2 linked regions of the Skermanella sp. TT6 genome follow. The protein of the gene in region 1 interacts with the protein of each later gene in a pairwise test. Links are inferred from orthologs where the notes say so. Each region holds a gene or a part of one and is shown in the gene's direction. Other genes may lie near its edges.

Evidence for each region. The genes of interacting proteins can lie anywhere in the genome.
Region 2: the proteins of hfq (region 1) and rho interact in binary tests that used the Escherichia coli proteins (3 or more experiments, as listed by UniProt). The link is inferred for Skermanella sp. TT6 from one-to-one orthologs.

What each region holds. Positions count from the first base shown.
Region 1 is NZ_CP067420.1:2,671,732-2,675,703, forward strand. Bases 652-3,567 are described here. They hold hfq (RNA chaperone Hfq), read left to right. Parts: upstream 652-1,943; coding sequence 1,944-2,192; downstream 2,193-3,567. Other genes in these bases: IGS68_RS12565 (D-amino-acid transaminase), read left to right, coding at 652-1,144; IGS68_RS12570 (HAD family hydrolase), read left to right, coding at 1,141-1,866; hflX (GTPase HflX), read left to right, coding at 2,224-3,531. Also shown: Trk system potassium transporter TrkA, read left to right, coding at 1-225; more of IGS68_RS12565, read left to right, coding at 281-651; IGS68_RS12585 (co-chaperone GroES), read left to right, coding at 3,783-3,972. UniProt on the Escherichia coli protein: RNA chaperone that binds small regulatory RNA (sRNAs) and mRNAs to facilitate mRNA translational regulation in response to envelope stress, environmental stress and changes in metabolite concentrations.
Region 2 is NZ_CP067420.1:5,651,569-5,654,995, reverse strand. The notes cover bases 529-3,427. They hold rho (transcription termination factor Rho), read left to right. Parts: upstream 529-1,299; coding sequence 1,300-2,556; downstream 2,557-3,427. Other genes in these bases: IGS68_RS26315 (histidine phosphatase family protein), read right to left, coding at 3,284-3,427; secB (protein-export chaperone SecB), read right to left, coding at 2,695-3,165; IGS68_RS26330 (cation-transporting P-type ATPase), read right to left, coding at 529-920. In the rest of the region: more of IGS68_RS26330, read right to left, coding at 1-528. UniProt on the Escherichia coli protein: Facilitates transcription termination by a mechanism that involves Rho binding to the nascent RNA, activation of Rho's RNA-dependent ATPase activity, and release of the mRNA from the DNA template.

The sequences.
Region 1 (3,972 bases):
ATCGAGGCGGAGGCGCTGGAGACTTCCAGCCTGATCAACACGCCCCTGCGGGAGATCAAGCTGCCGACCGGCGTGATCGTCGGCGCCATCGTGCGGGGCGAGGAGGTGATCATTCCCAGGCCCTCCACGGTGATCAAGCCGCACGACCGGGTCATCATCCTGGCCGCGGTCGGGCAGGTGAAGAAGGTCGAGAAGATGTTCGCGGTTCGGCTCGAGTTCTTCTGATCCTCCGTCGTCCCGTTCCACGATCCCGAAAAGCTCATCCAAAGAAGCGGAAAGCATGGCTCGATACGCATATGTCAACGGCCGGTTCGTTCCCCATGGCGAGGCGATGGTCCATGTCGAGGACCGCGGATTCCAGTTCGCCGACGGTGTCTACGAAGTCGTCACGATCATCGGCGGCAGGCTCGCCGACGAGCAGGGGCACCTGGATCGCCTGGCACGGTCGCTGAACGAACTGCGGATCGCGTGGCCGGTGGCTCCCCACGTGCTCAAGCTGCTGATGCGCCGGCTGATCGCCCGCAACCACGTGACCCAGGGGACGATCTACCTCCAGATCACGCGCGGCGTCGCCCCGCGCGACTTCAAGTTTCCGAAGCACTCCCGCAGCAGCCTCGTCATGACGACGAAGCGGGCGACCGCCTTCGCGACTCCGGAACAGCTGGAGAACGGGGTCAAGGTGATCTCGATTCCCGACATCCGCTGGCTGCGCCGGGACATCAAGTCGGTGGCGCTGCTGCCGCAGGTGCTGGGCAAGCAGCAGGCGGTGGAGGCAGGCGCGTTCGAGGCGTGGCAGCTCGACCCGGACGGCGATGTGACCGAGGGCTGCTCCAGCAACGCCTGGATCGTGACCGAGGACGGCACCCTGGTGACCCGCCATGCCGACAACCTGATCCTGAACGGCGTGACCCGCCTGTCGATCATCCGGCTGGCCAGGGAAGCCGGCATCCCGTTCGAGGAACGCGCCTTCTCGCTGGAGGAAGCCTACCGGGCGCGGGAAGCTTTCGTTTCCAGCGCCAGCACCTTCGTGATGCCGGTCACGCGGATCGACGACCGCACCGTCGGCAACGGCAAGCCGGGTTCCCTGGGAGAGCGCCTGAGGCAGGCCTACCTGGAATATGCCCGGACGGCGGGCGCGTCGTGACGGCGGATCTCGGGGGCGCACCCCTTGGCGACGGCGACCCGACGCGGCTGCCGCGCGCGGTCCTGTTCGATTGGGACAATACCCTGGTGGACAACTGGGGCTGCATCCATGCCGCGCTGAACGCCGCCCTGGTCGCCCACGGACTGCCGCCCTGGAGCCTGGAAGAGACCCGCCTCCGCGTCCGGCAGAGCCTGCGCGACAGCTTCCCCCGCCTGTTCGGCGACCGCTGGACCGATGCGCGAGACATCTTCTACGACCATTTCGGCCGCCACCATCTCGATTACCTGAAGCCGCTCCCGGGTGCCGAGGGGCTGCTGTCGGCGCTGGCCGGGCAGGGCGTCTATCTCGGGGTGGTCAGCAACAAGACCGGCCGCTTCCTGCGGGCCGAGTCGGCCCAACTCGGTTGGGACCGCTACTTCGGCAAGCTCGTCGGAGCGGGAGATGCGCCACAAGATAAACCTGCGGTTGATCCTATCCACATGGCCCTTGAGCCCGGCGGGTTGATTGCCGGTCCCGACGTCTGGTTCATCGGCGATGCAGACGTGGATATGCAGTGCGCCCATGCCGGGAGATGCGTCCCGATGCTGATCGGGAACGGTCCGGACGATTTCGGGAATTTTCCGCCTGCGCACCGGTTTGACACTTGCGATATAGTATCCGACTTGGTGCGGCGCCTTGGCGCCCCCATATCGCTGGAGACTCCAGTCGAACAACGAAAATAGCCCAACAAAAGGGTTATGGAATGTTATCCGGGCTCTGGGATGGGGCCCCAAGAACCATCACAACGGGGCGATTGCATATGTCCGAAAAAAGTCAAAATGTTCAGGACGTTTTCTTAAACCACGTCCGAAAGAACAAGACCCCGGTCACCGTGTTCCTGGTGAACGGTGTCAAACTCCAAGGCATCATAACGTGGTTCGACAACTTCTCCGTCCTGTTGCGACGCGATGCGCATAGCCAACTGGTCTACAAGCACGCAATCTCGACCGTGATGCCTGCCCATCCTATTCAACTTTTCGAGCCGCCCAAGGAAGGTGAAGGTACCTAACGCACCCGATCAGGGCACCGGCCGGTCCGCCATGGGCACCGGCCGCGCCCTCGTGATCCATCCGATCCTGCGCGAGGCCAAGATCGACGACGGCATGCGCAGCCCGGAGGCGCGCCTGGACGAAGCCGTCGGACTGGCCGCCGCGATCGAATTGGACGTAGCATACGCCGAAGCCGTCAAGGTCAACCGGCCTCAGCCGTCGACCCTGCTCGGGTCAGGCACGGTGGAGCATTTCGCCGGCCTGATCCGTGACGCCGAGGAGAGGGGGGAACCCATCGACCTGGTCGTGATGGACCACGCCCTGTCGCCCGTCCAGCAGCGCAACCTGGAACGCGGGCTCCATGCCAAGGTCATAGACCGCACCGGCCTGATCCTGGAGATCTTCGGCGCCCGGGCAAGGACCCGGGAAGGCCAGTTGCAGGTGGAGCTCGCGGCCCTCAGCTACCAGCGCTCGCGGCTTGTCCGGTCCTGGACCCACCTGGAGCGCCAGCGCGGCGGCTTCGGCTTCCTCGGCGGCCCCGGCGAAAGCCAGCTCGAGATCGACCGCCGCCTGATCGGCGACCGGATCATCAAGCTGAAGCGGGAACTGGACGAGGTCCGGCGGACCCGGGACCTGCACCGCAAGGCGCGGGACAGGGTACCCTATCCGGTGGTGGCCCTGGTCGGCTATACCAACGCCGGCAAGTCGTCGCTGTTCAACCGGATGGCCGGTGCCGACGTGTTCGCCAAGAACCTGCTGTTCGCGACGCTCGACCCGACCATGCGCGGAATCGAGCTGCCGACCGGCCGCAAGGTGATCCTGTCCGACACGGTGGGCTTCATCTCCGACCTGCCGACCCACCTCGTGGCTGCCTTCCGGGCGACCCTGGAGGAGGTCCAGGCGGCCGGCATCGTCCTTCATGTTCGGGACATCGCCCATCCCGACACGGAGGCCCAGAAGGCTGACGTCGAGGCGGTGCTGCGCGACCTCGACATCGACCCGTCCCAGGACGGCCGCGTCGTCGAGGTGCTGAACAAGATCGACCTGCTCGACGCCGCCACCCGGGACGCCCTGCTCGCCCAGGCGGCGCGGAACGACCACATGCAGGCGGTCTCGGCCTTGACCGGCGAGGGCCTGCCCGGACTGTTCGGGCTGCTCGACCGCCACATGACGATGGACCGGCAGACGGTCGATCTCGCGGTTCGGATCGACGACGGCGCGGCGCTGGCTTGGCTCTACCAGCGGGGCGACGTGCTGGAACGGCGGGACGACGACTCCTTCGCCCATCTCCAGATCGCCCTCGACCCGGCCGACCTCGCCCGTTTCGAACGGCGCTACGACTACCATCCCGCCACCTGACGCGGATCCACCCGCGTGCCGCACGCTCGGGGCCGGCGCCCTCCGGGGTGCCGGCCCTTATTTTGCCTCCGGGAAAATCGGCCGCCACCCCTGGTGTAAATCGGGCAAGGCCCCATTTGCCGGGGTGAAATGCTTGACGGCAGGGAGATCTGCCGTTATACGGCTGGCACTCCCTGGCCTTGAGTGCTAACACCCAGCGCTGACACCACAGCCGGCACCAAGGCCGGCGACAGACATCTCGGAGAGATCCCATGAAGTTCAGGCCTTTGCATGATCGCGTCGTCGTGAAGCCGACCGAGCAGGAGAACAAGACTGCCGGCGGCATCATCATTCCGGACACCGCCAAGGAAAAGCCGATGCAGGGCGAAGTCGTCGCCGTCGGTCCCGGTGCCCGCGGCGAGGACGGCAAGGTCACCGCGCTCGACGTCAAGGCGGGCGACA
Region 2 (3,427 bases), 3.0 Mb from region 1 along the record:
TCCGGGATCGCCGCGACCGCCAGGCCGACCGCGGCCATGAACATGTCGTCCATGGCGAAACCCTGCAGCCAGACGCCGACCCCGAAGGCGAAGGCGGCCAGCGCCAGGATCCCGACGGTGAGAAGCCGGCCGAAGGCCGCCATCTGGGCCAGCAGCGGCGTCGTCAGGGTCTCGACCCCGGCGATCATGGTGCTGATCCGGCCGATCTCGGTGCGGTCGCCGGTGCCGACCACCAGCCCTGTCCCCTGTCCCATGGTCACCAGCGTGCCGGAGAAGGCCGCCGGGGCGCGGTCGCCCAGCGCCGCGTCCGCGGCCACCGGCTCGATCGACTTGGCGACCGGCACCGACTCGCCGGTCAGCGCCGATTCCTGGATCTGGAGGTTGCGGGCGGCGATCAGGCGCAGGTCCGCCGGCACCTTGTCGCCGGAGGCGATCTGGACCAGGTCGCCGGGCACCAGCTCCTCGGCGGGGATGGTCCGGCGCCGGCCGTCGCGGATCACGGCGGCGTTCGGCGACAGCATGTCGCGGATGGCGTCCAGCGCCTGTTCCGCCCTGCCCTCCTGGATGAAGCCGATCAGGGCGTTGATCACCACCACGCCGACGATCACCGCGGCGTCGACCAGCTCGCCCAGGGCGGCGCTCATGGCCGCCGCCGCCAGGAGAACATAGATCAGCACGTTGTTGAACTGGACCAGGAACCGCACCAGGGCGCTTCGCCGGGGAGGAGGCGTCAGACGGTTCGGCCCGTAGCGGCCCAGCCGGGCGGCGGCCTCCTCGGCGCTCAAGCCCTGCTCGCCCGTCCCCAGCCGGCGGAGCGCCTCGGGAGCGCCGACGGCGTGCCAGGCTTCCGGCACGCCGGAGGAGTCGGTTCCGTCCGGAGCCGGTGCCGGTTGCGGCCGCGACCGGGTATCGACGGTCATGATGTCCTCCATGTTCGTTGGCTGCGTGCCCGGGGCACGGTTGCTGTTCCCATGCCAGAGTTGGTTTCGGCAGGCGGGATCACGAGCGCAATCCTGCGTCATCGGGCATCCCAGCGACAACCCGCCGCAGTGGCCGTGGCGGGACCGGAGCGCCTATCCGCGGATATAGAGCTTCGGTACAGTTCCGGTTTCGTTTGACTTGTCAATCGGGTTCGTATAACCATATCTTCATCAGAAGGCCCAATCCCGAGAATCAAACGCATATTCTCAAGCGTCCCGCCCGGGGATGCTTCGACGGCCGATAGCCTCATCTCTGCCGCGCTGCCCAAGCAACTGCGCCCGGCATCCAACTGCCGCTCCCGTCCCCCACAGGCTCCCGATGAACCTCCAAGAGTTGAAATGTAAGACGCCTGCCGAGTTACTGGCGTTCGCCGAAGAATTACAGATCGAGAACGCCAGCACCTTGCGCAAGCAAGACATGATGTTCGCCATCCTGAAGCAGCTCGCCGACAACGAGGTGCCGATCTTCGGGGACGGCGTGCTGGAAATCCTCCAGGACGGCTTCGGATTCCTGCGCTCGCCGGAGTCCAACTACCTGCCCGGTCCCGACGACATCTATGTCAGCCCGAGCCAGGTGCGCCGCTTCGGCCTGCGCACCGGCGACACGGTCGAGGGGCAGATCCGGGCGCCCAAGGACGGCGAGCGCTATTTCGCGCTGCTCAAGGTCAACACGATCAATTTCGACAGCCCGGACAAGGTCCGCCACCGGATCAACTTCGACAACCTGACCCCGCTCTACCCGGAAGAGCGGCTGAACATGGAAATCGAGGATCCGACCAAGAAGAATTTCACCGGGCGGATCATCGACCTGGTCGCCCCCCTGGGCAAGGGCCAGCGCGCGCTGGTCGTGGCGCCGCCGCGCACCGGCAAGACGGTGATGCTCCAGAACATCGCCCACTCGATCGCCCAGAACCATCCCGAAGTCTACCTGATCGTCCTGCTGATCGACGAACGGCCGGAGGAAGTGACCGACATGGCGCGCAGCGTGCGCGGCGAAGTCGTCAGCTCCACCTTCGACGAGCCGGCGGCCCGGCACGTCCAGGTCGCCGAGATGGTGATCGAGAAGGCCAAGCGGCTGGTCGAGCACAAGCGCGACGTCGTGATCCTGCTGGACAGCATCACCCGCCTGGCGCGCGCCTACAACACGGTCGTCCCCAGCTCCGGCAAGGTGCTGACCGGCGGCGTCGACGCCAACGCCCTGCAGCGCCCGAAGCGCTTCTTCGGCGCCGCCCGCAACATCGAGGAAGGCGGCTCGCTGACCATCATCGCGACCGCGCTGATCGACACCGGGTCGCGCATGGACGAGGTGATCTTCGAGGAGTTCAAGGGTACCGGCAACTCCGAGATCATCCTGGACCGCAAGATCAGCGACAAGCGCACCTTCCCGGCGATCGACATCACCAAGTCGGGCACCCGGAAGGAAGAGCTGCTGGTCGACAAGGCGACAATCTCCAAGATGTGGGTCCTGCGCCGCATCCTGATGCCCATGGGCGTCACGGACTCGGTCGACTTCCTGCTGGACAAGCTGAAGCACACCAAGAGCAATTCCGAGTTCTTCGACTCGATGAACCAGTAATCCGCTTCCGGCGGACATGGAAAAGGCCTTTGCTTCCTCCTCGCGGAGAGAGGCAAAGGCCTTTTCCATTCCGTGTGGGAGGGGCGACGTCCTGCCGCCCACGGTGCGCGGGACGCGCACCCTCCCCGGAGAGGGTCGTCAGGCCGTCGTCTGCTGCTGCGGGGCGGTCTGTCGGCGGTAGAGGTCGGTGAAGTCGATCGGGTTGATCATCAGCGGCGGATAGCCGCCGTCGCGGGTCGCGTCGGCGACGATCGCCCGGGCGAACGGGAACAGCAGGCGCGGGCCCTCGATCAGCAGCACCGGGCGGATATGCTCGTCGGCGAGGCCCTGGAGGGTGAACAGGCCGGCATAGGACAGCTCGACCAGGAATGCGGTGTTCTCGCCGACCTTGGCCTCGCAGCGCATCTCCAGCACGACCTCGTAGAGGGTCTCGCCGACCTGCTGGCTGCGGACATCGACGCCGACCGAGACCTGGGGAGCCGGCTGGCCGGGCAGCAGGGTCTGCGGGGCGTTGGGGTTCTCGAACGAGAAGTCCTTGACGTACTGGGCGTTGATGACGATCGGCAGGGCGGTGGGGCGGCTCTGGCCGGCGCCGGACTGGTCGGTCATGGTGATCTCCTGGTGAGCGCGTGGAAATGGCGCATGCGCGGTTCGTATCGGTTCTGCGCGTCTGGTGCTGTGGCTAGCACGGAACCGCGGGGCACGGCAATGAACGGGTGCCGCCGGGTCACGGCCGGGAAGGCGCCTCGGCCGCAGCCCCGCGGGGGTCGAACTCCACGATGGCGCAGTTCGTCACCTCCTCCCCGGTCAGGGCGCGGATGAAGCCCCAGTGGCTGACGACGCCGACATGGCGCTCGTCCGTCATCCCGGC